DNA from 2 places in the Bacillus sp. K7 genome. Region 2 is predicted to be linked to the other one. Evidence: a T-box and tRNA genes for the amino acid it is inferred to sense, from the RefSeq annotation. Region 2 holds a T-box; the other holds one or more tRNA genes.

Region 1 (14,776 bases), 1.6 Mb from region 2:
CCCTTCTTCAAACCAGCACATCGCACCGGCACTTAATCCAGCTAAAACCACACCGCTCTTCCACGCCTCTCTGAGAATAAGATCCAGCCCCCACTCCTTCCATAGCACAAGCATATTCCGCGTATTTCCCCCGCCAACATAGATCACGTCCTGTTCCATAACAAAAGAAAGTATATCTGTTGATGGCGGCTTAAATAAGGATAGATGAGACGGTACACAGTCCATTGTTTGAAATGCATGATAAAACCGCTGGACATAGTTTTGTGAATCACCGCTCGCCGTCGGCAAAAAACAAATGCGAGGTGACTTCCGTTTCGTTTGATTGATGATATATTGATCGAGAGACAAATTGTCCGGTTCCATCGAAAAACCCCCGCCGCCCATCGCAATAATCTGTTTCATCATCCCACCCCCGACAAAACTTGTTATTCATTATAGCATGACAAGGCTACATATTTTCTTAACAGGACGACCTAGAAAATAAATCTTCTGAAGAACGGGGAGATAAGCCTTTGAACGAGGTCTCAGCCCAATTTTTAATTTCAGTCACATTTAGAAAACGCAATCCCTAGCCTCAGAACAGCGCTGCACGATCAATTCGTTACAGTTCTAGATAAAAATATATCTGTATCACAAAAAAGACGGGACCTCATCTTTCAGATCCCGCCTCTCCCTTTTATTGCTCCACTCTTCGTAAAGCCTCGTTTACCGTTTCTTTGATAAACACATCTTCACCGCTTAATCGATCTAAACTGAGATCGCCGTTTCTCAGCCTTTCGGAAATATGGTTTATATCCTCTTCTACCGTGATTTGCAGCTCACCGGCCAAAAACATTCTGTGTAATTCATCAGCAACCATACTTTCTTTGTTCATTCCAATCCGCTCCTTTGCTTTCAATATTATTCTTAGTCTGTCCCTAGGCAGGACAAATAATAGGAAAAAAGTATGAATCAAACGAATCTTTTTTCCTTCTTCTTACGTATATCTGTTGAGAAAAAGAAAAAGGGGAAGATCTAACATGTCATTTTTCAAGAAGCTTGCAGCAAGTGCCGGAATCGGTGCTGCAAAAGTAGATACAATTTTAGAGCAAGACGCCTATTATCCAGGAGAAAAAGTACGGGGAACTGTTCATGTCAAAGGCGGAAAAATCGCTCAGGACATCCGCTTTATTGACGTACAGCTTAATACACGGTACGTCATTGTAAAAGATGATGAAGAGCATCGAAAATACGCTACAATTCATTCTTTCCGGGTCACTGGTTCATTCACCATTCAGCCTGGAGAAGAGCATCAATTTCCGTTCTCATTCATTCTTCCACTTGATACCCCGATTACTGTAGGAAAAGTAGAAGTCGCCATGGTGACAGACCTTGATATCGAAGGTGGTATCGATAAATCCGACCATGACCGCATTTTCGTTGAGGCACACCCTTGGATTGAAAATGTACTGGAAGCAATCGAAAACCTTGGCTTCCGCCTTCATGAAGCAGACTGCGAACAAGCGCCTTACTTCCAGCGCAGACTTCCATTTGTTCAAGAATTTGAGTTCGTTCCAACATCAGGTTACTATCGTCAGATGCTTGATGAGTTAGAGCTTATTTTCCTTTTAGACGAAAACGGTTTAGACATTATTTTCGAAGTCGACCGCAGAGCAAGAGGACTGCGAGGGTGGCTGGAAGAGATGTACAATGACGGAGAACAGCTCGTACGTGTCCGCTTCAGCCAATCAGAGCTTGAAGATGTAGAAGGTCTTGAAGAGGTGTTAAAAGAGATCATAGACCAATACGCTGAGTAAATTAGAAAAAGGAGCTCAAATAAGCTTGGCTCCTTTCTTAGATCAAATAAAAAAACCCGTTTCTATTTAAGAAACGGGTTTTCAGTATACCGGTGGTCGGGGTCGAACCGACACTCCAGAAGGAACACGATTTTGAGTCGTGCGCGTCTGCCAATTCCGCCACACCGGCAAGTTTTACGTCGTATCCAACCGACGAATATAAATATATCATGGATTATATAAAGTGTCAACGTATTTCAAAAAAGTTTTTTTGGAAATATAAAATAAAAAAGTATTTAGGGCTTAGCTAAATATAAAGGTTCAAAGACCCAAGCAGCTTTATGATCATTTACCGGAACTTAGCTGCTAATGATAAATGAAATCAAAGCAATAAAAAAATGATCTACTTGTGTAGATCATTAATATGATTAGTTATCAATATAGAACACAAACACCAATTCAACTTATCATGTAAGTAAAATTGGTGCCGAGGGCCGGACTTGAACCGGCACGGTAGTCACCTACCGCAGGATTTTAAGTCCTGTGTGTCTGCCAATTCCACCACCCCGGCAAAAGAAAGGCGACACCCGGATTCGAACCGGGGATAAAGGTTTTGCAGACCTCTGCCTTACCACTTGGCTATGCCGCCATAATTGGAGCGGAAGACGGGATTCGAACCCGCGACCCCCACCTTGGCAAGGTGGTGTTCTACCACTGAACTACTTCCGCATCTTAAGGGACTTAATACATGATATGCAATAGATATAAAAAAGTGAGACTGGGCTAGCTGGATTCGAACCAACGCATGACGGAGTCAAAGTCCGTTGCCTTACCGCTTGGCTATAGCCCAATGATAATATGGGGCGATTGATGGGAATCGAACCCACGAGTGCCAGAGCCACAATCTGGTGCGTTAACCACTTCGCCACAACCGCCATAATCTCAAGATGTCATAAATTTGGCAGGGGCAGTAGGAATCGAACCCACACCGGAGGTTTTGGAGACCTCTGTTCTACCGTTAAACTATGCCCCTATAAATGGTGGAGGGGGGCAGATTCGAACTGCCGAACCCTGAGGGAGCGGATTTACAGTCCGCCGCGTTTAGCCACTTCGCTACCCCTCCACATTAAGTTTTGAAAAACAGTGCCGGCAAGAGGACTTGAACCCCCAACCTACTGATTACAAGTCAGTTGCTCTACCAATTGAGCTACACCGGCATAGGTGGTGGCTCGGGACGGAATCGAACCGCCGACACACGGATTTTCAGTCCGTTGCTCTACCAACTGAGCTACCGAGCCTTATTATTTAAATGGCGGTCCGGACGGGACTCGAACCCGCGACCTCCTGCGTGACAGGCAGGCATTCTAACCAACTGAACTACCGGACCATATTAAAATGAATTATTTTGGTTGTACCCTTCGGGCACGCCTTATTTTATTCATATATTTTGGTTGCGGGGGCAGGATTTGAACCTGCGACCTTCGGGTTATGAGCCCGACGAGCTACCGAACTGCTCCACCCCGCGATGATAATGGTGGAGGATGACGGGCTCGAACCGCCGACCCTCTGCTTGTAAGGCAGATGCTCTCCCAGCTGAGCTAATCCTCCATCATATAATGACCCGTACGGGATTCGAACCCGTGTTACCGCCGTGAAAGGGCGGTGTCTTAACCGCTTGACCAACGGGCCCAGACTTTTAAATGTAATTATGTATAAATATCAGTGGCGGAGAGCAAGGGATTCGAACCCTTGAGACGGAGTTGACCGCCTACACGATTTCCAATCGTGCTCCTTCGACCACTCGGACAGCTCTCCAATAATGGCTCCGCAGGTAGGATTCGAACCTACGACCGATCGGTTAACAGCCGATAGCTCTACCACTGAGCTACTGCGGAATGAAGTCTGCCTGGCGATGTCCTACTCTCACAGGGGGAATCCCCCGACTACCATCGGCGCTGAAGAGCTTAACTTCCGTGTTCGGCATGGGAACGGGTGTGACCTCTTCGCCATCATCACCAGACAATTTCAGTGACATTTAACATTATACTATGTGTCCTTGAGAAAATCAAGTGTTTTTTTGAAAAAACTTATTCTCTCAAAACTAGATAACAGATGTGACATCAATCAAAATGTAGTTAAGTCCTCGATCGATTAGTATCTGTCAGCTCCATGTGTCGCCACACTTCCACCTCAGACCTATCAACCTGATCATCTTTCAGGGATCTTACTTCCTTGCGGAATGGGAAATCTCATCTTGAGGGGGGCTTCATGCTTAGATGCTTTCAGCACTTATCCCGTCCGCACATAGCTACCCAGCGATGCCCTTGGCAGAACAACTGGTACACCAGCGGTGCGTCCATCCCGGTCCTCTCGTACTAAGGACAGCTCCTCTCAAATTTCCTGCGCCCGCGACGGATAGGGACCGAACTGTCTCACGACGTTCTGAACCCAGCTCGCGTACCGCTTTAATGGGCGAACAGCCCAACCCTTGGGACCGACTACAGCCCCAGGATGCGATGAGCCGACATCGAGGTGCCAAACCTCCCCGTCGATGTGGACTCTTGGGGGAGATAAGCCTGTTATCCCCGGGGTAGCTTTTATCCGTTGAGCGATGGCCCTTCCATGCGGAACCACCGGATCACTAAGCCCGACTTTCGTCCCTGCTCGACTTGTAGGTCTCGCAGTCAAGCTCCCTTGTGCCTTTACACTCTGCGAATGATTTCCAACCATTCTGAGGGAACCTTTGGGCGCCTCCGTTACCTTTTAGGAGGCGACCGCCCCAGTCAAACTGCCCACCTGACACTGTCTCCCCGCCCGATAAGGGCGGCGGGTTAGAAGGTCAATACAGCCAGGGTAGTATCCCACCGATGCCTCCACCGAAGCTGGCGCTCCGGTTTCCAAGGCTCCTACCTATCCTGTACAAGCTGTACCAACATTCAATATCAGGCTGCAGTAAAGCTCCACGGGGTCTTTCCGTCCTGTCGCGGGTAACCTGCATCTTCACAGGTACTATAATTTCACCGAGTCTCTCGTTGAGACAGTGCCCAGATCGTTGCGCCTTTCGTGCGGGTCGGAACTTACCCGACAAGGAATTTCGCTACCTTAGGACCGTTATAGTTACGGCCGCCGTTTACTGGGGCTTCAATTCGCACCTTCGCTTACGCTAAGCGCTCCTCTTAACCTTCCAGCACCGGGCAGGCGTCAGCCCCTATACTTCGCCTTACGGCTTCGCAGAGACCTGTGTTTTTGCTAAACAGTCGCCTGGGCCTATTCACTGCGGCTCTCTCGGGCTTGCACCCTAACAGAGCACCCCTTCTCCCGAAGTTACGGGGTCATTTTGCCGAGTTCCTTAACGAGAGTTCTCTCGATCACCTTAGGATTCTCTCCTCGCCTACCTGTGTCGGTTTGCGGTACGGGCACCTCTCACCTCGCTAGAGGCTTTTCTTGGCAGTGTGGAATCAGGAACTTCGCTACTATATTTCGCTCGCCATCACAGCTCAGCCTTATGGGAAACGGATTTGCCTATTTCCCAGCCTAACTGCTTGGACGCGGATATCCAATACCGCGCTTACCCTATCCTCCTGCGTCCCCCCATTGCTCAAATGGTGAGGAGGTGGTACAGGAATATCAACCTGTTGTCCATCGCCTACGCCTTTCGGCCTCGGCTTAGGTCCCGACTAACCCTGAGCGGACGAGCCTTCCTCAGGAAACCTTAGGCATTCGGTGGAGGGGATTCTCACCCCTCTTTCGCTACTCATACCGGCATTCTCACTTCTAAGCGCTCCACCAGTCCTTCCGGTCTGGCTTCACAGCCCTTAGAACGCTCTCCTACCACTGTTCGAAGAACAGTCCGCAGCTTCGGTGATACGTTTAGCCCCGGTACATTTTCGGCGCAGAGTCACTCGACCAGTGAGCTATTACGCACTCTTTAAATGGTGGCTGCTTCTAAGCCAACATCCTGGTTGTCTAAGCAACTCCACATCCTTTTCCACTTAACGTATACTTTGGGACCTTAGCTGGCGGTCTGGGCTGTTTCCCTTTCGACTACGGATCTTATCACTCGCAGTCTGACTCCCAAGGATAAGTCATTGGCATTCGGAGTTTGACTGAATTCGGTAACCCGGTAGGGGCCCCTAGTCCAATCAGTGCTCTACCTCCAAGACTCTTACCTTGAGGCTAGCCCTAAAGCTATTTCGGAGAGAACCAGCTATCTCCAGGTTCGATTGGCATTTCACCCCTACCCACACCTCATCCCCGCACTTTTCAACGTGCGTGGGTTCGGGCCTCCATTCAGTGTTACCTGAACTTCACCCTGGACATGGGTAGATCACCTGGTTTCGGGTCTACGACCACGTACTCATGCGCCCTATTCAGACTCGCTTTCGCTGCGGCTCCGCATCTTCTGCTTAACCTTGCACGGGATCGTAACTCGCCGGTTCATTCTACAAAAGGCACGCCATCACCCGTTAACGGGCTCTGACTACTTGTAGGCACACGGTTTCAGGATCTCTTTCACTCCCCTTCCGGGGTGCTTTTCACCTTTCCCTCACGGTACTGGTTCACTATCGGTCACTAGGGAGTATTTAGCCTTGGGAGATGGTCCTCCCGGATTCCGACGGAATTTCACGTGTTCCGCCGTACTCAGGATCCACTCAGGAGAGAACGAAGTTTTGACTACAGGGCTGTTACCTCCTATGGCGGGCCTTTCCAGACCTCTTCATCTACCTCGTTCCTTTGTAACTCCGTATAGAGTGTCCTACAACCCCAAGAGGCAAGCCTCTTGGTTTGGGCTAATCCCGTTTCGCTCGCCGCTACTCAGGGAATCGCATTTGCTTTCTCTTCCTCCGGGTACTTAGATGTTTCAGTTCCCCGGGTCTGCCTTCTCATATCCTATGAATTCAGATATGGATACCACTCCATTACGAGTGGTGGGTTTCCCCATTCGGAAATCTCCGGATCAAAGCTTGCTTACAGCTCCCCGAAGCATATCGGTGTTCGTCCCGTCCTTCATCGGCTCCTAGTGCCAAGGCATCCACCGTGCGCCCTTTCTAACTTAACCGTTAAAAAGAATCACTATGTGATATCTTGTCTTACTAATTGAATGTGATGTCTACTGTTATCTAGTTTTCAAAGAACAACGCATAGGACATGCTAACACATGCGTTGCCACACGATGTGGCGCATTTAGCAGGTGCTCCTATGTCTGAAGGAATGATCCTTCAAAACTAAACAAGACAGGGAACGTTCTGTTTATAAGACCCAAGGTCTTATATTCCGTAATATATCCTTAGAAAGGAGGTGATCCAGCCGCACCTTCCGATACGGCTACCTTGTTACGACTTCACCCCAATCATCTGTCCCACCTTCGGCGGCTGGCTCCTAAAAGGTTACCTCACCGACTTCGGGTGTTACAAACTCTCGTGGTGTGACGGGCGGTGTGTACAAGGCCCGGGAACGTATTCACCGCGGCATGCTGATCCGCGATTACTAGCGATTCCAGCTTCACGCAGTCGAGTTGCAGACTGCGATCCGAACTGAGAACAGATTTGTGGGATTGGCTTAACCTCGCGGTTTCGCTGCCCTTTGTTCTGTCCATTGTAGCACGTGTGTAGCCCAGGTCATAAGGGGCATGATGATTTGACGTCATCCCCACCTTCCTCCGGTTTGTCACCGGCAGTCACCTTAGAGTGCCCAACTGAATGCTGGCAACTAAGATCAAGGGTTGCGCTCGTTGCGGGACTTAACCCAACATCTCACGACACGAGCTGACGACAACCATGCACCACCTGTCACTCTGCCCCCGAAGGGGACGTCCTATCTCTAGGGTTGTCAGAGGATGTCAAGACCTGGTAAGGTTCTTCGCGTTGCTTCGAATTAAACCACATGCTCCACCGCTTGTGCGGGCCCCCGTCAATTCCTTTGAGTTTCAGTCTTGCGACCGTACTCCCCAGGCGGAGTGCTTAATGCGTTAGCTGCAGCACTAAGGGGCGGAAACCCCCTAACACTTAGCACTCATCGTTTACGGCGTGGACTACCAGGGTATCTAATCCTGTTCGCTCCCCACGCTTTCGCTCCTCAGCGTCAGTTACAGACCAGAGAGTCGCCTTCGCCACTGGTGTTCCTCCACATCTCTACGCATTTCACCGCTACACGTGGAATTCCACTCTCCTCTTCTGCACTCAAGTTCCCCAGTTTCCAATGACCCTCCCCGGTTGAGCCGGGGGCTTTCACATCAGACTTAAAAAACCGCCTGCGAGCCCTTTACGCCCAATAATTCCGGACAACGCTTGCCACCTACGTATTACCGCGGCTGCTGGCACGTAGTTAGCCGTGGCTTTCTGGTTAGGTACCGTCAAGGTGCCGCCCTATTCGAACGGCACTTGTTCTTCCCTAACAACAGAGCTTTACGATCCGAAAACCTTCATCACTCACGCGGCGTTGCTCCGTCAGACTTTCGTCCATTGCGGAAGATTCCCTACTGCTGCCTCCCGTAGGAGTCTGGGCCGTGTCTCAGTCCCAGTGTGGCCGATCACCCTCTCAGGTCGGCTACGCATCGTTGCCTTGGTGAGCCATTACCTCACCAACTAGCTAATGCGCCGCGGGTCCATCTGTAAGTGGTAGCCGAAGCCACCTTTTATGTTTGAACCATGCGGTTCAAACAAGCATCCGGTATTAGCCCCGGTTTCCCGGAGTTATCCCAGTCTTACAGGCAGGTTACCCACGTGTTACTCACCCGTCCGCCGCTAACATCAGGGAGCAAGCTCCCATCTGTCCGCTCGACTTGCATGTATTAGGCACGCCGCCAGCGTTCGTCCTGAGCCAGGATCAAACTCTCCATAAAGTAATGGAGCGCAGATTAAGTTCGTCACATCCTGTGACAACATCTGCATGACCTGCATCGTGCAGGCCCCTGACTACGCACATCGCTGTGCGATTTATAAAAAAATGAATTAACAGGTGCGTTTTGTCTTGTTTAGTTTTCAAAGATCATTTTCACTTCTTGTTCAAGCGACTTTATTAATATAACATTTCGACTTTCTTTTGTCAAATGTTTTTTGTTTTATTTCCCCGCCGCTGTGAGCTTATTTTTCAGTAGCGCATCAGCGACGTTTAATAATATAACACGGTCAAGAATCAGAGTCAACATCTTTTTCGAAAAAATATCCTCGGTGATAGACAGCCTGTCCTTTCGTTTCTATCTGGCAGACGTTAATCAGTCCCTTGTCCGTTAGGTAATCAAGCATAACGCCAAGGTCTTGGGTAAAGTGCTTTAAGTCAGGATGCTGAAGAAGCTCACCGAATTGCCAAATGTCTTTTTCTTTCATCACCTCGAAAAGATGTGCCGACCCGATATCAGATTTAGAATGGATGAGAAAATCATTTGCTAAGAATAATAATTCGAGTCTTTTCTCTAAGCTCTCGTGACTTTCAATCAGCTCGGAATATAATTTGTACACTTGCGGCTCCATCTGGCGCACTTGGCTCCATACCGTGGTTTCCGGATGGAATCCCCTGTCGATTACTTCTATACGCGCTAAATGATGGAGCGCATGAACAACCGCGTTGTAGGCATCTAAAAATTGATTGGCTTCAAAAAAAGCTTTTCCTTCAATATATCTTCTGATTAATTTGCCGTATTCAAGTCCGATCTTCAGTTTGCGCTCAGCAAACGGAAATGTATTCAGCCTGTCAATCAGCTCGGCAATGTATTCATTACGGTCAAACATGACTTTTCCATTTACAATCCAATCTATGATTCTTCTATTTGTCCCGAGCAAAATCCATTCTTTAATCTGAGAATCCGTTACCACATGCAAAGAAGCTGTTTTTTGATCAAATTCATAATGCTTTATAAAAACAGGCTCGTCAGCCTCCTTTACAATCACCAGCAAAGCGGCATCAAAGTTATCTGTTAAGGAAGATGTTCTGTTTCTTCTCTCAATCATAATGACAGCTAATGTGTTGGGATGACTTGCTCTTTCTTGGTAAATTGGACGGAGAAGATTATCCATCACTATTCCTCCAATGCAATTGTTCAATTTTTTTATCTCTACTTGATTCAATTCTATGGTTATAACGAAATTCCTTTTATTCTAAACACATTGAACTATTATAAACAATTTCACTATAAGTCTCCATATGTAAATTCCAGTTCAATCGAAAAGATGAAGAAAATCCCATTGGGTTTGTGCTATAGTTAAAGTCAGAGGGGGATGGACATGGCGAAATACTCCAGCAAAATTAATAAAATCAGAACATTTGCGTTAAGTTTGGTTTTCGTTGGGTTTGTCATTATGTACATCGGGATCTTTTTCAAGGATTCAGTTTTGCTATCTAGTTTGTTTATGATACTTGGGCTTTTATCCATCGGGCTCAGCACGGCTGTTTACTTTTGGATCGGTATGCTTTCGACCAAAGCGGTCCGCGTCATATGTCCGGGCTGTGAAAAAGAGACAAAGGTTTTGGGAAGAGTAGACATGTGCATGCATTGCAGAGAGCCGCTGACTTTAGATAAGGGCTTAGAAGGAAAAGAATTTGATGAGTCTTATAATAAAAAGAAAATGTCCAAATAAAATAAGCTGACCGTTTCGTGCGGCCAGCTTATTTTTAATGGTTTTCTTTTTTTGAACACTCTTGGCAGACGCCGTAAATTTCTAAACGGTGGTGGCTTACTTTAAAGCCCGTCACATGGGCAGCAAGCTGCTCCACTTCGTCAAGGCCCGGGTAGTGGAAGTCCACAATTTTGCCGCAGTTTTCACAGATTGCGTGATAGTGATCGGATGTGACAAAATCGAATCTGCTGGAAGCATCACCGTATGTGAGCTCTTTTACCAAACCGGATTCCCGAAATACACGCAAATTGTTATATACCGTCGCTACGCTCATGTTAGGGAACTTCCCTTCCAGAGCTTTATATATATCGTCCGCTGTTGGGTGAGCCATAGAGTTAACGAGATATTCCAGAATCGCATGACGTTGAGGAGTAATGCGAACTCCGGTTTCCTTCAACGTTTCTAAGGCTTCTTTTAGTTCATGTGCAGCCATCCGTCATGCACCTCTCTTCTAAAAAAAATTCTTACATTGTAATGTTTATAATTAGTGTAACTCTTTTTACGATAATTTGTCAATTGATATCAGGGCAAAAGTAAGCACATCATTTGAAATTGATAGACATATTTACTTTTCCGACATCTCTTTGAGTGTCTGAAGCGCTTCGGCTACATGGTCTTTTACTTTTACCTTTCTCCATTCTTTAACGAGCCGGCCTTCCTTGTCAATCAAAAATGTAGAGCGCTCAATTCCCATATATTCTTTTCCGAAGTTTTTCTTCAGCTTCCAAACATCAAATGCTTCCGCCAGCTTGTGTTCATCATCAACAAGAAGCAGAAATGGAAGGTTATGCTTCTCTTTAAATTTTCCGTGTTTTTCCTGGCTATCCGGGCTGACCCCGATAATGACCGCATCCAATTCCTCGAAGCTTTCGTGGCTGTCCCGAAAATCGCATGCTTCGGTTGTGCATCCCGGTGTCATGTCTTTTGGATAAAAGTAAAGCACAATGTACTTCCCTTTATAATCCGCTAACGTTACTGTTTCCCCCTGATCGCCTTTTAACTCAAGATCAGGCGCTTTTTGTCCGATTTCTATCGTCATTTTCTTTACCTCCGGATGTCTTTTTATTAAGCGTATCCAATTCTTGTCCAGATTACAACCGTCGCCCCTTGCGTCTTGAGCCCGAATCCATTGTTCTTGTACGGAAGCATGCTACAATAGAAAGGAGGCATGTACATATAGGAGGTTTTTATTCTTGCATACAAAATCAATTGAACTTCACAATGAGGCATTAACGCACATTGTCGGCGGTGTAAACAGCCCGTCTAGATCATATAAAGCGGTCGGCGGCGGTTCTCCCGTCGCAATGGAAAAAGCAAACGGCGCTTATTTTTGGGATGTGGATGGCAACAAATACATCGATTATTTAGCGGCGTACGGTCCGATTATTACCGGACATGCCCACCCTCATATTACAGAAGCGATTAAAAAAGCGGCAGAGAATGGTGTTTTATATGGTACACCGACGAAACATGAGGTTACATTTGCAAAGATGCTTAAAGAAGCCATTCCTGCTATGGACAAAGTAAGATTCGTCAATTCGGGGACAGAAGCAGTTATGACGACCATCCGTGTGGCTCGCGCATATACAGGACGGACCAAAATCATTAAATTTGCAGGCTGTTATCATGGACATTCGGATCTTGTTCTTGTCGCAGCCGGTTCTGGTCCGTCAACTCTCGGCACACCCGACTCGGCCGGTGTACCGAAAAGCATCGCAAACGAAGTCATCACCGTTCCATTTAATGATATTGAAAGCTATAAAGCGGCTCTTGATAAATGGGGCAGTGAAATCGCGGCGGTTCTCGTTGAGCCGATTGTCGGCAACTTCGGAATTGTTGAACCGAAAGAGGGCTTCTTGGAAAAAGTAAATGAACTGACACACGATGCGGGCGCTCTTGTAATTTACGATGAAGTCATTACGGCTTTCCGCTTTATGTACGGCGGCGCGCAGGATCTCCTGCAGGTGAAACCGGATTTAACAGCACTCGGAAAAATTATCGGCGGCGGTCTTCCGATCGGTGCCTATGGCGGCAAAAAAGAAATCATGGAGCAGGTGGCTCCGCTTGGGCCGGCTTACCAGGCTGGTACAATGGCAGGCAATCCCGCTTCCATCCTATCTGGCATCGCTTGTCTGGAGGTGCTTAAGGAGGAAGGCGTATATGAAAAGCTTGATCACCTTGGCGCTATGCTGGAGGAAGGCATTTTACAGCATGCAGAAACACACGGCATCACGATTACTGTCAACCGCTTAAAAGGCGCACTCACGGTTTATTTCTCTGATGAAAAGATCGAAAATTACGAGCAGGCAGAACGCAGTGACGGAGAAACATTCGCCAGATTCTTCAAACTGATGCTGGAACGCGGCGTTAATTTAGCACCATCTAAATATGAAGCTTGGTTTATTACAACAGCACATACAGAGCAAGATATTAAAGACACGCTTGCAGCGGTAGAGGATGCTTTTAAACATCTTAAAAACTAGTATCAGACACCTTTGACAGGAGCAGAAAGCTCCTGTTTTTTTATTCATTCGAACAGCGTGTAAGATTTTGGTCTATTTCTCGAAAAATAGCTTGAATATTTGTATCGATCCCTGTATATTACTTAGTTGTTTAGCAAATCAACTGACCGGGAATTTTAAGGATTAGCATTTGCTATGTCATACAATTTACTATAGAAAGGAATGCACGCACAAACCAATGAAACTTGGTGCCCGCATTTTCAAAACCGGGATTGCGATTACACTTGCCCTCTATCTGGCTTCGTGGATCGGGCTTCCCGCGCCGATTTTCGCTGGGATTGCAGCGATATTTGCGATTCAGCCGTCGATTTACCGCTCTTTTCTTATTATTATTGATCAGGTTCAGGCAAATATTATCGGAGCTGTGATCGCTACAGTGTTCGGCCTTATTTTTGGACCCAGCCCGATTATGATCGGGTTGACAGCAGTTATTGTCATTACAATTATGCTGAAGCTTAAAATTGAACATACCATTTCGATTGCACTTGTAACAGTTATCGCGATTTTAGAATCCGCCGGTGACGACTTTTTAATGTTCGCGCTGGTCAGAACAAGCACAGTCATCTTAGGGGTGCTTTCTTCTTTTATCGTCAATCTGGTGTTTTTGCCTCCTAAGTACGAAACAAAGCTGATTCATAATACAGTGGAAAACACAGAGGAAATTATGAAATGGATCAGGCTGAGCATGAGGCAGTCCACAGAGCATTCGATTTTGAAAGAGGATATTGAAAAACTGAAAGAAAAAATGATCAAGCTTGATCAGACATATCTTCTATATAAAGAAGAAAGAAGTTATTTTAAAAAAACGACTTATGTGAAATCAAGAAAGCTTGTCCTATTCAGGCAGGCAATTATCACTGCAAACAGGGCGCTTGATACATTGAAAAAGCTGCATCGCCTGGAAAACGACATCTACCATATGCCTGAAGAGTTTCAAGAAACACTGACTGAAGAACTTGATTACCTGCTATACTGGCATGAACTGATTTTGATGCGGTTTGTCGGAAAAATCAAGCAGCATGATGACGCAGATGAAGAAGGCATTCAATATAAACAGCTCTTAACAAAGTCATTTTTAAAAAATCAGCAGAACACAGATGATGAGCTAATCGATTACAATATGCTCAGTATTATGGCAAGCGCCGTAGAATATCGTGATCAGCTTGAACATTTAGAAACTCTGATCACAAGTTTTCAAACGTATCATCCGAAAGACTGCGAAATAGAGACAGAAGAGTAACCCGGTTGAACAGCCGGGTTTTTTTCATAAAAAAAATCTTATATCCTTTGCAGAAAGGATATAAGATTGATGTTCAGCTCAAATTTTGAATGGTAAATAAGTGCTTGTACTGGCTGTCATATTCCATCAGTTCATGATGGGTTCCAGTTTCGGTGATTGTGCCGTTTTCCATAACAACAATCTTATCCGCATGTGTGATGGTCGATAAGCGGTGGGCGACAACAAAGGTTGTTCTGTCCTTTGCCAGTTTGTCCATTGCTTCTTGAATGTAATGCTCGCTTTCCAGATCAAGAGCTGAAGTCGCTTCATCCAAAATGAGGAGCGGCGGATTCTTCAGAAAAACCCGCGCGATTGAGATGCGCTGTTTTTGCCCGCCTGACAGCTTAACGCCTCTTTCCCCCACCCGGGTCTCATACCCTTCTGGAAAACCCATAATAAATTCATGGGCATTGGCAGCTTTGGCGGCTTCGATAATCTCCTCAAGCGTGGCACCAGGTTGGCCGATTGCAATATTTTCCCGAATCGTTTCGCTGAATAAAAAGGTATCCTGAAGCACCATGCCAACCTGATTGCGAAGGCTTCTCGCTTCATAATCGCGAATATCTGTCCCGTCAATCAGCAGCCTGC
Region 2 (14,776 bases):
TGCGGCAGATGCTGATTCTGAAGAAAAACTGGCTTTGTTTATGCAGATTTTTGATATTGAGGAAGCTGCGGGCCGTCAAATGATGGATACTGTTGAAAGCAGCCAAAAGGTCCATTCTTTTAAGAAGGCTGAATCAAAAGCGGGCTTTGCCCCGCTTGTAAGTGAGTGAAAGCTGAATGATTGATACTGCAATGGCTAGGCTTAATGAGGGGACAATCGTCATTTACGCATTAAGTGTGCTCTTTTATTTTATAGATTTTCTTCAACACAACCGGAAGGCTGGAAAAATGGCCTTCTGGTTGCTTTCTATTGTCTGGACTCTGCAAACCGTGTATTTGGCCTACTTTATGTGGGTGTCCGGGCGGTTTCCGGTATTAAATGTGACGGAGGCGCTATATTTTTATGCCTGGGTTCTTGTCACGCTGTCACTTGTACTGACAAAGCTTTTACGAGTTGACTTTATTGTCTTTTTTACAAATGTAATAGGGTTTTCCATGATTGCCATTCATACATTTTCGCCGACAGAGCAGCAGTCAGCCGCTTTTTCCGGGCAGCTTGTATCCGAGCTGTTGGTGATTCATATTACAATGGCGATTCTTTCATACGGCGCTTTTTCCCTTTCTTTCGTTTTTTCAGTGTTATATCTGTTTCAATATCGTCTGCTGAAAAAGAAAAAATGGGGAAAATGGCTGTTGAGAATAGAAGATTTGTCTAAGCTTGATTATATGGCATATGTTCTGAATGTCATCGGAGTCCCGATGCTGTTGCTGAGTTTGATTCTTGGCGTTATTTGGGCGTATGTCTCACTAGAAACGCTGTATTGGTTCGACGCTAAAGTGCTTGGTTCATTTGTCGTCCTGCTGCTGTACAGCTATTATCTCTATATCAGGCTGATTAAAGAGCTGCAAGGAAAGGTCGCTGCACTGTGGAATTCGGCTTGTTTTCTCGTGCTGATGATCAACTATTTCCTGCTTGGAAGCCTGTCGCAATTCCATTGGTTCAGTTAAATGATGTCCCAAGCAGATTCGGGAGGAAAAAAATATGAGAACGATTAAAGTAGGTTCCAGACGGAGCAAACTCGCTATGACTCAAACGAAATGGGTCATTCAAAAACTGAAGGAAATCAATCCTTCATTTGCTTTTGAAATCAAAGAAATTGTGACAAAGGGCGATCGAATCGTCGATGTTACGCTATCAAAAGTGGGCGGAAAAGGGCTGTTTGTCAAAGAGATTGAACAAGCGCTTTTAAACGAAGAGATTGATATGGCGGTACACAGCATGAAAGACATGCCTGCTGCTTTGCCAGAAGGCCTTGTGATCGGCTGTATTCCTGAACGAGAAGACCCTCGTGATGCTTTTATTTCAAAGAATCGCGAAAAGCTCTCAGAAATGAAGGAAGGCGCTGTCATCGGCACAAGCAGTTTAAGAAGAAGCGCTCAGCTTTTGATTGAGCGTCCTGACATTACAATTAAATGGATTAGAGGTAATATAGATACGAGACTTCAAAAACTGGAAACTGAGGATTATGACGCAATTATTTTAGCTGCTGCCGGACTTTCCAGAATGGGATGGAAGCAAGACGTTGTAACCGAATTCCTCGAGCCTGAACGCTGTTTGCCTGCAGTGGGCCAAGGAGCCTTGGCGATTGAGTGCCGAGAATCGGATGAAGAGCTAATGGCGTTGTTTTCACAGTTTACAGATGAATATACAAAACGGACCGTGTTGGCGGAACGTGCCTATTTAAACGCGTTGGAGGGCGGCTGCCAGGTTCCGATCGCAGGCTACTCCGTTTTAAACGAGCAGGATGAAATTGAGTTGACAGGTCTTGTCGCTTCTCCTGACGGAAAAATCATTTATAAAGAAACCGTTACAGGAAACGATCCGGAGGAAGTCGGAAAGCGCTGTGCCGCTCTTATGGCTGATAAAGGAGCCAAAGAATTAATCGATCGTGTAAAACGGGAGCTTGATGAGGATGGAAAATGACCTTCCGTTGAAGGGAAAAACAGTGCTGGTCACCCGAAATAAGGCGCAGGCAAAATCGTTTCAGCAAAAAGTGGAGTCACTTGGCGGGAAAGCGGTTTTGACCTCATTAATTACGTTTCGCCCCGCTTTGCCGAATGATGTTGCGAAACAGGTGAAAGAGGACCTTGCTGCGCCCGGCTGGCTTGTTTTTACAAGTGTGAACGGAGCGGACTTCTTTTTTTCTTACCTAAAGGAAAATCAGCTTATTCTTCCTGCGCATAAAAAAATTGCGGCCGTCGGTGAAAAAACGGCCCGCCGTTTGGAAACGCATAACGTATCGGTTGATGTGATGCCTAAGGACTATATTGCTGAACAATTGGCAGAGACCCTTAAGCAGCATGCTGAACCTGCGGAACGGATTACCGTAATTAAAGGCAATTTGTCACGTGATGTGGTGAAACAAGAGCTTGTCCCGCTCGGTTTTGAAGTGAAGGAATGGGTTGTCTATGAAACGATTCCTGATGAAGAAGGCATTGAGGATCTGAAAAAGTGTGCGAGTCAATATTCATTTGATTACGTGACATTTACGAGTTCATCAACCGTACATACGTTTATGCATGTCTTAAAAGAAGAATTGAAAAAGTGGCAGATGAACAGGACGGCCTGTATCAGCATTGGGCCTTTAACAAGGGACGCCCTGATGACGTACGGCATCACATCGCATACGCCTGATACATTTACAATAGATGGCATGCTTGAGTTAATGTGCAGCATGTCAAGAGAGGAAGAGAGAATATGAGTCAATCATTTAACAGACACCGCCGCCTGCGGTCTTCAAAAGCAATGAGAGAGATGGTGAAGGAAACGCGTTTGCACCCATCCGATTTTATTTATCCGATTTTTGTCGTTGAAGGGCTGGAAGGCAAAAAAGCTGTTCCGTCTATGCCTGATGTGTACCATGTTTCTTTAGATCTATTGAAGGATGAAGTGGCAGAGCTGGTCAAACTGGGCATTCAATCGGTCATCGTGTTCGGCATCCCGGAAGAAAAAGATGATTGCGGAACGCAAGCGTACCATGATCACGGCATCGTTCAAAAAGCCATCACAGAAATTAAAAACCACTTCCCTGAGATGGTTGTAGTCGCTGATACATGCTTATGCGAATATACAGACCACGGTCATTGCGGACTTGTCAAAGACGGGGTCATCCTCAATGATGCATCACTTGAGCTTTTAGCCCAGACAGCTGTCAGCCAAGCGAAAGCAGGTGCTGATATCATTGCGCCTTCAAACATGATGGACGGATTTGTTACCGTGATCAGAGAAGCGCTCGATAAAGAAGGGTTCGTGAATATTCCGATCATGTCTTACGCTGTGAAATATTCAAGTGAGTTTTACGGGCCGTTCCGTGATGCAGCAAACAGCACGCCGCAATTCGGGGACCGCAAAACATACCAGATGGATCCTGCCAACCGTATGGAAGCACTGCGCGAAGCACAATCAGATGTCGAGGAAGGCGCGGACTTTTTGATTGTCAAACCTTCGCTTTCATATATGGATATCATGCGTGATGTTAAAAATGAATTTCCTTTGCCGCTCGTTGCTTATAATGTAAGCGGAGAGTATTCAATGGTGAAGGCTGCAGCGCAGAACGGCTGGATCAAAGAAAAAGAAATCGTGTTAGAAATTTTAACAAGTATGAAGCGTGCAGGTGCCGATCTGATTATTACGTATCATGCGAAAGACGCAGCGAAATGGCTTGCGGAGTAATTTTATTCAGTTGACAGGAGTTGAGGCAGATGAGAAGCTATGAAAAATCCAAAGCGGCTTTTAAAGAAGCGCAAAAACTCATGCCGGGTGGTGTGAACAGTCCCGTTCGCGCATTTAAATCGGTAGACATGGACCCGATTTTTATGGAGCGCGGAAAAGGCTCAAAAATCATTGATATTGACGGAAACGAGTATATTGATTACGTCTTGTCATGGGGGCCTTTAATTTTAGGCCATACAAATGACCGCGTCGTAGAGAGCCTCAAAAAAGTGGCTGAATACGGGACAAGCTTTGGTGCCCCGACTGAAGTTGAAAATGAATTGGCAAAGCTCGTCATTGATCGTGTGCCATCTGTAGAAATTGTACGAATGGTCAGCTCCGGAACGGAGGCTACAATGAGTGCTCTTCGTTTAGCTAGAGGCTATACAGGCCGCAACAAGATTGTAAAATTTGAGGGCTGCTACCACGGACACGGCGATTCTCTCTTGATTAAAGCAGGTTCAGGAGTGGCTACTCTCGGTCTGCCGGATAGCCCTGGCGTGCCAGAAGGCATTGCGAAAAACACCGTTACTGTCCCGTACAATGATTTAGAAAGTGTAAAGCTTGCTTTCCAGCAATTCGGTGAAGACATTGCGGGTGTTATCGTAGAGCCGGTTGCCGGAAATATGGGGGTTGTTCCGCCGCAAGAAGGCTTCCTGCAAGGTTTGCGTGAGATCACGGAGGAATATGGTTCCCTGCTGATTTTTGATGAAGTGATGACTGGCTTCCGGGTCGACTATCAATGTGCTCAAGGCTATTTTGGCGTAACGCCTGATCTCACTTGTTTAGGAAAAGTGATCGGGGGCGGGCTTCCTGTGGGCGCTTATGGCGGCAAGGCTGAAATCATGGAGCAGATCGCTCCGAGCGGTCCGATCTATCAGGCGGGCACATTGTCAGGCAACCCGCTTGCGATGACAGCTGGCTTAGAAACATTGAAGCAGCTGACACCAGAATCCTACAAGAATTTCATCAAAAAAGGCGACAGGCTGGAAGAAGGCATTTCTAAAGCGGCCGAGGCTCATGGCATTCCGCATACCTTTAACCGCGCAGGCTCGATGATCGGTTTCTTCTTTACAAACGAACCTGTCACCAATTATGAAACAGCCAAATCATCTGATTTGAAGCTGTTTGCCAACTATTATAAAGGGATGGCGAATGAAGGTGTATTCCTCCCGCCCTCACAATTCGAAGGCCTTTTTCTTTCAACGGCCCATACTGATGAAGATATTGAAAAAACAATTCAGGCAGCTGAGAAAGTATTCGCTGAGATCAGCCGCGGATAAAAGTGAAAACCGGTTTCAAGGGTATCCTTGGGCCGGTTTTTTTCTGTGTACTCCCACTCATATTTCCTCCAGTTCATACATACACCTTTAGTGACATCTAATTTTAAGGATTAGATGAAAGGAGGATATGAACTTGCCGCAAAATCATCGATTGCAATTTTCTGTAGAAGAATCGATCTGTTTCCAAAAAGGACAGGAAGTTTCTGAACTGCTTTCTATTTCATTAGATCCTGATATTAGGGTTCAGGAAGTCAATGATTATGTATCAATCAGAGGATCGCTTGAACTTACAGGTGAGTACAACATAGATCAAAACAAACATACCGAGGAGCTTTATACTGATAAGCGGTTTGTTGAAGAAGTCAGAAAGAGAGAGGATGGAAGCGCGGAACTGACTCACTGTTTTCCTGTGGATATTACCATTCCTAAAAATAAAGTGAGCCATTTACAGGATGTCTTCGTCTTTATTGACGCATTTGACTATCAATTAACCGATTCGCGCATTTTAACGATTCAGGCTGATTTAGCGATCGAAGGGCTTTTGGATGATACAGCAGATAAAGAGCCGGAGATGCCTCTGTACGAAGCTCCTCCTGCAATTAGGGAGGAAGAGCTTTCTGAACCGCCGATCCAAAGTGTATTAGAAACGAGTGCGCCTCCGGAAGAGCAAGCGGAATTAAAGGATGAACCGCCAGAACTTTTTATCTCGAAAGCGGGGCTCCGTGAAGAACTGGAAACAGAAAAAGCAGCATCTGCTCCCCCGGAATCAATTGCCTTAGAACCAGAGTCGCGAGAAAGTGCGAAAGCTCCGACTCGTACAGAACCGGAAACAGGAGAAGCTGAGCCACAATCAGAAGCTTTAGAAAAAGAGATTCAAGGGATGGTTCATGCCGAAAAGGAAACGCCGGAGCCAGCAGCTGCAACAGCAGTTGTTCGTGAAGAAGCGGACTCTGCAGGTGAGGCTGAGCAACATGCAGAGAGTGTGAGTTCTAAGGAAGAAGGAGAAACATCAGTGTCTCCTACTCTTGAATATGCGCTGCGCCAAGAGGATCAAAATGAAGAAGCGGCTCAATCGGAGCACGCTGAGCCCGCGTTTCGTCAAGAAGAGAAAGCAGCGGCTCAACCGGAGCACGCTGAGCCTGCGCTTCGTCAAGAAGAGAAAGCAGCGGCTCAACCGGAGCACGCTGAGCCCGCGTTTCGTCAAGAAGAGAAAGCAGCGGCTCAACCGGGGCACGCTGAGCCCGCGCTTCGTCAAGAAGAGAAAGCAGCGGCTCAACCGGGGCACGCTGAGCCTGCGCTTCGTCAAGAAGAGAAAGCAGCGGCTCAACCGGGGCACGCTGAGCCAGCACTCCGTCAAGAAGATGAAGCAGCGGCTCAACCGGAGCACGCTGAGCCTGCGCTTCGTCAAGAAGAGAGAGAAGCAGCCCAACCGGAGCACGCTGAGCCTGCGCTTCGTCATGAAGAGGATGAAGCTTCGGAGCCTGTATCTGAGTCCGTTCTCTCCATCGAAGAAAACAGAGAGAAGAAATCCGTGTCAGCGCCATATACGGAGGATGACGAAGCGTTACAGCTTCATTTCAATCAAAAAGCCAGCTCAGACGAGACGCCTCAAAAAGAGCTCACAACGGTATACCGCACCTTCCTGCCCGAACAAGAAGAGGAAGATTCTTTTTATTCCATGCCTAAACTACTGGAAAAGGAAGAACAAGAGGAAGACAGCTTTGAAATTGAAGTGAGAAAAATACCTTCGGCTGAAGAGCCTGAGGAAGAAACACCTTATCAATCCTTCCAGTTGCCTGAGGCCTCTGAGACAGAAAGGAAGGAAGCGGATGCTGTTCCTAGGGTTGCTCCTGCTGCTGAAACAAAGGAATCTCAAACAAAGGAAAGTGATAATTCTCTTTATTTAACAAAACTCTTTACGAGAGAAGAGGATGAGTTTTCGAGAATGAAAATATGTATTGTTCAGCAGGAAGATACGATCGAACGTTTATGCGAACGGTATGAAATCACCTCCCAGCAGCTAATCAGAATGAATTCATTAGCCTTGGACGATGAGTTGAAAGCAGGACAGATCCTCTATATTCCACAATATAACAACAGCCATGCGTAAGCCGTAAGCAATCGGAAAATGTGGTGAATGGAATGGAAGATACCCAAACGGTTCTTCAGGAGTATGGACTGACTGCTCAATTTATTGAGCCTGTCAGTCCTCTAGTGTGGAAAGTGTATACAGACTACGGTGTATTTGCCCTGAAAAAATTGAAGGCGGCTCGCGGAAAACAGTTTACAGATCACATGGTGGCGATTGAGGAAAAAGGTTTCCGGTCGTTTGTCCCCATTTACAGAACAAATAGCGGAGAGTTTTTCTCCGGCGTACAATCAGGAAATTCCTATTATTTAATGCCTTGGCTCCAATTTGACCAGGAGGAAGAACGGGATCAGAAACATGATTACTTATTTAGAGAAACAGCCCGTCTCCACGAGAGAACCGTGCAGGAAATGAAAGTCAGCCGTGATGACATTGAACGTTATTACGGACAAACGAAAAAACAGTGGGAACAGGATAAAAGATTCTATGAACAGTTTGTAGATAGAGCGGAGAAGGAATGGTATCTTTCTCCTTTTGAACTACAGGCAGCAACCTATTTTTCAGAAACCATTTCCGCGGTAAACTTTGCACTGGAGCGGATGGAGGACTGGTATGAGTCGGCTAAAGAAAAGGGTGTCTCGAGAGTTGTCATGAATCATGGCAGCCTGTCTATTCACCATTTTCTCTATAATGATGCAGGAACCGGGTATTTGACAAACTTTGAAAGAGCGTCTGTCGGGCCGCCGCAAAACGATTTGCTCGGCTTTTATACAAAATTGTTCAGGGGCTTGCCAAAAGCTTGTCCGGAATGCGTCGAATGGTATGATGCATACACGAAATCATTCCCTTTGCGTGAAGCAGAAGCCAGTCTTTTTCTCAGCTATATGGCATATCCTGCAGCCATGTACAAGGTGCTGAACCGTTATCAAACCGGGAAGAGACAGCATGAAAAAGATGAATGCACGCATTTATTAAAGGCTTACTGGCAAATGAAAAATATTGAGCCGTTTGTGATGAAAATCCATGAGAATGAACAAGCGAAAAAATTCCAGGCTGAAAACGAGTCCACGTCTTAATGGCGCGGACTTTTTGTTTATATCCAATCTAAATGCAGGGCGCAAGCTAACAAGATTAGGATGGCAAGCAGCAAAACATCAAAGGTTGTTGGAAAGAAAATGGTTCTGATTCCTTGAAAAATCGTAATGGGAATAATCACTTGTGCGGATACAAGCCGAATTTGCCTAACCCACGGCGGCAGCGAATAAGAGCTGAAACGTTTCTTCACGGTGCATCCTCCTCTGCGCATTTATAAGCATCATATGCCAACTTTTGCAATAGGAGCCTGCCCATCTGTATAGAAAACGGCGTTTTTGGAAAAGATGATTGACGAATCAAAAACACTTTTACTATAATAAAGAACATAAATAAAGTATATGATGAGCTGATAAATACACCTGCTTAGAACGGGAAGAGTACAAAAAAGACGCATGCAGAGAGAGAGGCCGTTTGCTGAAAGGCTTCTTATGTTGTCTGATTGGAAGGTCGCCCGGGAGCATAATTTCTTGAAAGAAGAGTAGAGAAATTCGGGAAACACCCGTTATCCGTTGTAAGTGCATGAACCGATTTAGTTCATGAAAAAAGGTGGTACCGCGAAAGAGCTTTTCGTCCTTTTACAGGGATGAGAAGCTCTTTTTTCGTTCTCAGCCATTTTTAAACATGCTGGAGGGTTATGATGGAAACGAATGAACAAACAATGCCGACGAAATACGATCCGGCAGCGGTTGAAAAAGACCGATATGATTTTTGGCTAAAAGGCAAATTTTTCGAAGCGGGCAGCGATCAGACAAAAGAGCCATATTCTGTTGTCATTCCGCCGCCAAACGTAACAGGAAGGCTTCACCTTGGCCATGCGTGGGACACGACGCTGCAAGACATTGTAACAAGAATGAAACGCATGCAAGGTTACGATGTGCTGTGGCTTCCGGGTATGGACCATGCCGGCATTGCGACACAGGCTAAAGTGGAAGCGAAACTTCGTGAAGAAGGCACATCCCGTTACGATTTGGGCCGCGAAAAATTCCTCGAAGAAACGTGGAAGTGGAAGGAAGAGTATGCTGAGTTTATTCGCAGCCAGTGGGCGAAATTAGGGCTTGGCCTTGATTATTCCCGTGAACGCTTTACGCTGGATGAAGGCTTGAGCAAAGCGGTTCGTGAAGTTTTCGTTAAGCTGTATGAAAAAGGCCTGATCTACAGAGGCGAATATATTATTAACTGGGACCCTGCGACAAAAACAGCTTTATCCGACATTGAGGTCATATACAAGGATGTCCAAGGCGCGTTTTATCATATGAGCTATCCGCTCGCTGACGGTTCAGGCTCAATTGACATTGCAACGACACGTCCTGAAACGATGCTCGGTGATACAGCTGTTGCCGTTCACCCTGAAGATGAGCGCTATAAGCACCTTATCGGAAAAACGGTGCTCCTGCCAATTACAAATCGTGAAATTCCAATTGTCGGTGATGACTACGTTGATATGGAATTTGGTTCAGGTGCGGTGAAAATTACGCCTGCTCATGATCCGAACGACTTCGAGCTTGGCAACCGCCACAATTTAGAACGCATTCTTGTCATGAATGAAGATGGAACGATGAATGAAAATGCTCTTCAATATCAAGGTATGGATCGTTTTGAATGCCGCAAAAAGCTCGTAAAAGATTTACAGGAGGCGGGAGTTCTCTTCAAAATTGAGGATCATATGCATTCTGTCGGCCATAGTGAACGAAGCGGGGTTGTTGTTGAGCCTTATCTTTCTACTCAATGGTTTGTGCGCATGCAGCCGCTTGCTGATGCAGCGATTGAGCTGCAGAAGAAAGACGAAAAAGTCAACTTTGTGCCTGACCGTTTCGAAAAAACGTATTTACACTGGATGGAAAACATCCGTGACTGGTGTATTTCCCGTCAGTTGTGGTGGGGCCACCGCATTCCTGCTTGGTATCATAAAGAAACAGGCGAGCTTTACGTCGGTCTTGAAGCGCCTGAGGACAGCGAAAAGTGGGAACAGGATACTGACGTACTGGATACGTGGTTCAGTTCTGCACTCTGGCCGTTCTCCACGATGGGTTGGCCTGATGTAACTGCTGAAGACTTTAAACGTTACTATCCGACAGACGTTCTCGTGACAGGGTACGACATCATTTTCTTCTGGGTATCACGCATGATTTTCCAAGGGATTGAATTTACAGATGAGCGCCCGTTTAAAGACGTTTTAATCCATGGCTTAATTCGTGACGAGCAAGGCCGGAAAATGAGTAAATCTCTTGGCAACGGTGTCGATCCGATGGATGTCATTGACAAGTACGGAGCAGATTCTCTGCGTTATTTCCTTGCCACAGGAAGCTCTCCCGGCCAAGATCTGCGCTTTAGCTATGAAAAAGTGGAATCGACATGGAATTTCGCCAACAAAATTTGGAATGCCTCCCGGTTTGCATTAATGAACATGGATGGCTTAACATACGATGAGCTTGATCTGTCAGGTGAAAAATCAGTCGCTGACAAGTGGATTTTAACGCGATTAAATGAAACGATTGAGCATGTGACTCAGCTTGCTGATCGATATGAATTTGGTGAAGTCGGACGCCATTTATACAACTTTATTTGGGACGATTTCTGTGATTGGTATATTGAAATGGCGAAGCTTCCGCTTTACGGAGAGGACGAAGCGGCTAAGAAAACAACCCGTTCCATCCTTGCTTATGTACTGGATCAAACAATGCGCCTGCTCCATCCATTTATGCCATTCTTAACGGAGGAAATTTGGCAGCACCTTCCTCATCAAGGAGAATCCATTACAGTCAGTCAATGGCCTGTTGTCGTACCGGAGCATACCGATACTGAATCGGCAGCTGACATGAAGCTTCTTGTTGAGCTGATCCGTTCTGTGCGCAATATCCGCAGTGAAGTCAATACGCCAATGAGCAAGCAGGTTGAATTGTATATTAAAACAAGCACAGACGAAATAGCGGCCCGCCTCGAAGCGAACCGTTCATATGTTGAACGTTTTACGAATCCGAGCGTGCTTAAAATCGGCACGGATATTGAGGCCGTTGATAAAGCGATGACGGCTGTTGTCTCAGGAGCAGAGGTGATTCTTCCGCTTGAAGGCTTGATTAATATTGATGAAGAGATTGCCCGCCTGCAAAAAGAATTCGATAAGCTGACAAAAGAAGTCGAGCGCGTCCAAAAGAAACTTGGAAATGAAGGATTTATCAAAAAAGCGCCTGCGCACGTAATTGATGAAGAGCGTGAAAAAGAAAAAGATTATGTGGCAAAGCGTGATGCTGTTCAAAAACGAATGGCTGAACTGAAGGGCTAATGAAAAGCCGAGGCGGTTTCTAGAGAAACCGCCTTGTCTTATAAAAGAGGGGATTATCATTGTTTACTGCATATGAAGAAGCGCGCAGCTGGATTCACGGGCGGCTGAAATTCGGAGTGAAGCCCGGACTCGGCCGAATGAAGCAGCTGATGGCGCGGTTAGGCCATCCTGAAAAGAAGATTCGCGCGTTCCACGTAGCAGGGACAAACGGAAAAGGATCATCTGTCGCATTTATTCGTTCTATGCTACAAGAAGCCGGGTATACGGTTGGAACGTTTACGTCACCTTATATCATTACGTTTAATGAACGGATCAGCGTAAACGGGACACCGATTTCAGATGAGGAATGGACGGCACTCGTTAATCATATCAAACCGCATGTTGAAGCGCTGGATCACACAGAATACGGACAGCCGACGGAATTTGAAATTATGACGGCTTGTGCGTTTTTATATTTTGCCGAGTTTCATAAGGTCGACTTTGTTATTTTTGAAACAGGTCTAGGCGGTAGATTCGACTCTACGAATGTGGTTGAACCGCTGTTAACATTGATAACAAGCATCGGGCATGACCATATGAACATTTTGGGTAACACTATTGAAGAAATTGCAGGAGAAAAGGCCGGCATTATTAAAGAGGGTATTCCAATCGTTACAGCTGTTACTCAGCCGGAAGCCGTACAGGTCATACGTCATGAAGCTGAACGACATGCTGCACCGTTCCAATCATTACATGATTCATGTATTATTTCCAATGAAGCGTCTCTGCCTGCCGGAGAACAGTTTTCATTCAAAACGGGCGAGAAATATTATGAAGATATTCAGACATCTCTGATCGGAACCCATCAAAGACAAAATGCGGCTTTGTCCATTTTGGCTGCTGAGTGGCTCAATAGGGAGAATATTGCCCATATCAGTGATGAAGCGTTAAGAAACGGACTTGTACAGGCTGCTTGGCCGGGTCGGTTAGAGCTTGTTCAGGAACATCCGCCGGTATACTTAGATGGTGCGCATAATGAAGAAGGCGTTGAGAAGCTGGCGGAAACGATGAAACAGCGTTTCCCTGATTCCCGCATTTTTGTGGTGTTTAGCGCGTTAAAGGACAAACCGTATCAAAACATGATTAAGAAACTGGAAACCATAGCGTATGCGATTCATTTTGCTGCTTTTGATTTCCCGCGTGCTTCTCTTGCGAAAGATCTTTATGATGCAAGTGAAATCAGCAATAAAAGCTGGAATGAGGATCCCGACAAGGTAATCGAATTCATCGAAAGCAAAAAGGGCTCAAATGATATTGTGCTGGTTACCGGATCGCTCTATTTTATTTCTGACATTCGCAAAAGGTTAAAATAAAGGCGTCAAGCCCCTGCAGAATCGAAAATGAGATTTTGCAGGGGTTTTTTACGCATAAAATCAAAATTTCTTGAGTGGTGTTTAGGCCGGCCATTCTGCTACAATCCATACCAGTATCTTGTAAAGGTGTGTTGTCAATGCTCCCCATTCTTTTTATTCTCGGGCTGATCCTTGGTTCGTTTTATTATACGGCCGGCTGCCGTATCCCCTTGCATAAATCTATTGTCAAACCCCGTTCGGCATGCTCGTTTTGCCAGCAGCCATTAACTCCAGCAGAATTAATTCCCATCCTGTCATTTCTATTCCAAAAAGGAAAATGTAAAAGCTGCGGGCATAGAATTTCTTTTATGTATCCCGCGGCAGAGCTTGTGACAGCGTGTTTATTTGCTGCCGCAGGAATACGCTTTGGCTCGTCTTTGGAGCTGTTTCCCGCTGTCGTGTTTATCTCTCTTCTGATCATGGCAGCAGTGACAGATATTCATTTTATGCTGATTCCAAATAAAATATTGATTTTCTTTCTTCCCTTTTTGGGTGCTGCCAGATTGATTTCTCCGCTTGATTCCTGGTATGCCGGTCTGTTAGGTGCGGCTGCCGGATTTGTATTTCTGGCTTTATTTGCGGCAATCACCGGTGGCGGAATAGGAGGAGGAGATATTAAATTATTTGCGGTCATTGGCTTTGTGCTAGGTATGAAAATGCTGGCAGCTGCCTTTTTCTTTTCCGTTTTAATAGGTGCATTGTATGGATCGGCAGCTGTCCTGACTGGAAGACTCGCCAAAAGGCAGCCGCTTCCCTTTGCCCCCGCAATTGCGGCTGGGAGTATTTTAGCCTATTTATACGGCGACTCTATTATTTCTTTTTATATAAAGATAGCATTGGGCTGACCGCTGAAAAATTTGACGAACGTTTTTTGGACAAGGCGACAAAAGTCTTGTTCTTTTTTTTTTCGCCTGTGCTAAAGTGTGTAGCATGAAAAGCCGACAAGAATGGTCAAGCAAACGAAGGGAGGAAGCGGAATTGAAAAAAAGGAAGAATAAAAAAAACAGTAAAGCCGCAGAAAAAGCCCTCAAGGTGACGATTAATGGAAAAGAAGAGACGGTTTACGAGCAAGAGACGCCTGAAACTGAGACGGAAAAAAACATGACATTTTCAAACTGGGAGGAAAAGAGAAAGGCAGAACAAGAGGTCGCAGCATCCCATGAACACCCTGATGAAGATGAATTTAACTGGGATTCCGAGGAGGACAAGGTGTTTAAAGAGGATCCAAAAGTCGTTCCGCCCTATCAAAAAAAGAAAACAAACCTGTATGCAAAAGGAAAAGCGGGGACAGCCAAACCCATAAAAAGAGTGGCGGCGACGATTGCCTTTGCAGCTGTCATAGGCACCGGATTAGGTTTATTCGCGTTGAACATCTCGGGCAATAAAGAAGCGGCGGCACCAGCCTCTTTAGATGGTTCCCTGGGCAGCCAAACAGCAAAGGCCGGGGATACTTCTGCTGATAAACAAAGCACAGGTGCGGAAAAGCAGGCGGTGCCTGCTGAAGGTACATATAAAACATACGCTGTACAAGCCGGAAAATTCTCAAATGAAAAGGGTGCCGAAACGTTAGCAGGACAACTGACTGAAAAAGGCTATTCCGCCGTTGCGTTGTCAAAGGATGACGGGTATACGTATGTCATCGCGGGTTTAGCTAGTGATAAGGACGTGTCGCAGCAATTAGGCCAGCTTTTAATCGACAATGATTTTGAAGCCTGGGGAGGCAAAGAGCTTTCCTTATCAATAGAGCAAGATATGACAGATTCTTTCAAGGAGACAGCGGAGCTTGCAGCAAAAGCGATTCTCGGCGAAGACATTACAAAGGCGAGTGTGGAGAAAATAGAAAAGTCTCTCGGTCATAATAAAGCGT

Evidence for each region. A T-box is a leader RNA that pairs with one kind of tRNA and senses whether it is charged. The one in region 2 lies ahead of valS (valine--tRNA ligase), so its partner is inferred to be a tRNA-Val.
Region 1: it encodes a tRNA-Val, which carries the amino acid that the T-box ahead of valS (valine--tRNA ligase) is inferred to sense. The anticodon was not compared.

Annotation. Positions count from the first base shown of each region.
Region 1 covers NZ_CP096406.1:930,840-945,615, reverse strand. Annotated here, with positions in the region: gene M1D98_RS04720 (Type 1 glutamine amidotransferase-like domain-containing protein) at 1-402, opposite strand, end outside; gene M1D98_RS04715 (hypothetical protein) at 677-880, opposite strand; gene M1D98_RS04710 (sporulation protein) at 1,020-1,796, shown strand; tRNA gene M1D98_RS04705 (tRNA-Leu) at 1,884-1,965, opposite strand; tRNA gene M1D98_RS04700 (tRNA-Leu) at 2,258-2,346, opposite strand; tRNA gene M1D98_RS04695 (tRNA-Cys) at 2,354-2,424, opposite strand; tRNA gene M1D98_RS04690 (tRNA-Gly) at 2,430-2,504, opposite strand; tRNA gene M1D98_RS04685 (tRNA-Gln) at 2,554-2,625, opposite strand; tRNA gene M1D98_RS04680 (tRNA-His) at 2,635-2,710, opposite strand; tRNA gene M1D98_RS04675 (tRNA-Trp) at 2,735-2,808, opposite strand; tRNA gene M1D98_RS04670 (tRNA-Tyr) at 2,814-2,898, opposite strand; tRNA gene M1D98_RS04665 (tRNA-Thr) at 2,920-2,992, opposite strand; tRNA gene M1D98_RS04660 (tRNA-Phe) at 2,998-3,073, opposite strand; tRNA gene M1D98_RS04655 (tRNA-Asp) at 3,086-3,162, opposite strand; tRNA gene M1D98_RS04650 (tRNA-Met) at 3,224-3,300, opposite strand; tRNA gene M1D98_RS04645 (tRNA-Val) at 3,308-3,383, opposite strand; tRNA gene M1D98_RS04640 (tRNA-Glu) at 3,393-3,464, opposite strand; tRNA gene M1D98_RS04635 (tRNA-Ser) at 3,499-3,590, opposite strand; tRNA gene M1D98_RS04630 (tRNA-Asn) at 3,596-3,670, opposite strand; rRNA gene rrf (5S ribosomal RNA) at 3,680-3,795, opposite strand; rRNA gene M1D98_RS04620 (23S ribosomal RNA) at 3,907-6,834, opposite strand; rRNA gene M1D98_RS04615 (16S ribosomal RNA) at 7,067-8,616, opposite strand; gene M1D98_RS04610 (nucleotidyltransferase-like protein) at 8,903-9,787, opposite strand; gene M1D98_RS04605 (YgzB family protein) at 9,995-10,348, shown strand; gene perR (peroxide-responsive transcriptional repressor PerR) at 10,383-10,820, opposite strand; gene bcp (thioredoxin-dependent thiol peroxidase) at 10,953-11,426, opposite strand; gene M1D98_RS04590 (glutamate-1-semialdehyde 2,1-aminomutase) at 11,581-12,870, shown strand; gene M1D98_RS04585 (aromatic acid exporter family protein) at 13,088-14,149, shown strand; gene M1D98_RS04580 (ABC transporter ATP-binding protein) at 14,223-14,776, opposite strand, start outside.
Region 2 covers NZ_CP096406.1:2,575,776-2,590,551, reverse strand. Annotated here, with positions in the region: gene hemA (glutamyl-tRNA reductase) at 1-169, shown strand, start outside; gene M1D98_RS13295 (cytochrome c biogenesis protein) at 177-1,007, shown strand; gene hemC (hydroxymethylbilane synthase) at 1,042-1,983, shown strand; gene hemD (uroporphyrinogen-III synthase) at 1,973-2,761, shown strand; gene hemB (porphobilinogen synthase) at 2,758-3,732, shown strand; gene hemL (glutamate-1-semialdehyde 2,1-aminomutase) at 3,762-5,054, shown strand; gene M1D98_RS13270 (LysM peptidoglycan-binding domain-containing protein) at 5,188-7,164, shown strand; gene cotN (spore coat protein CotN) at 7,197-8,219, shown strand; gene M1D98_RS13260 (hypothetical protein) at 8,237-8,428, opposite strand; T-box leader at 8,594-8,816, shown strand; gene valS (valine--tRNA ligase) at 8,876-11,518, shown strand; gene M1D98_RS13250 (bifunctional folylpolyglutamate synthase/dihydrofolate synthase) at 11,578-12,870, shown strand; gene M1D98_RS13245 (prepilin peptidase) at 13,008-13,754, shown strand; gene M1D98_RS13240 (SPOR domain-containing protein) at 13,888-14,776, shown strand, end outside.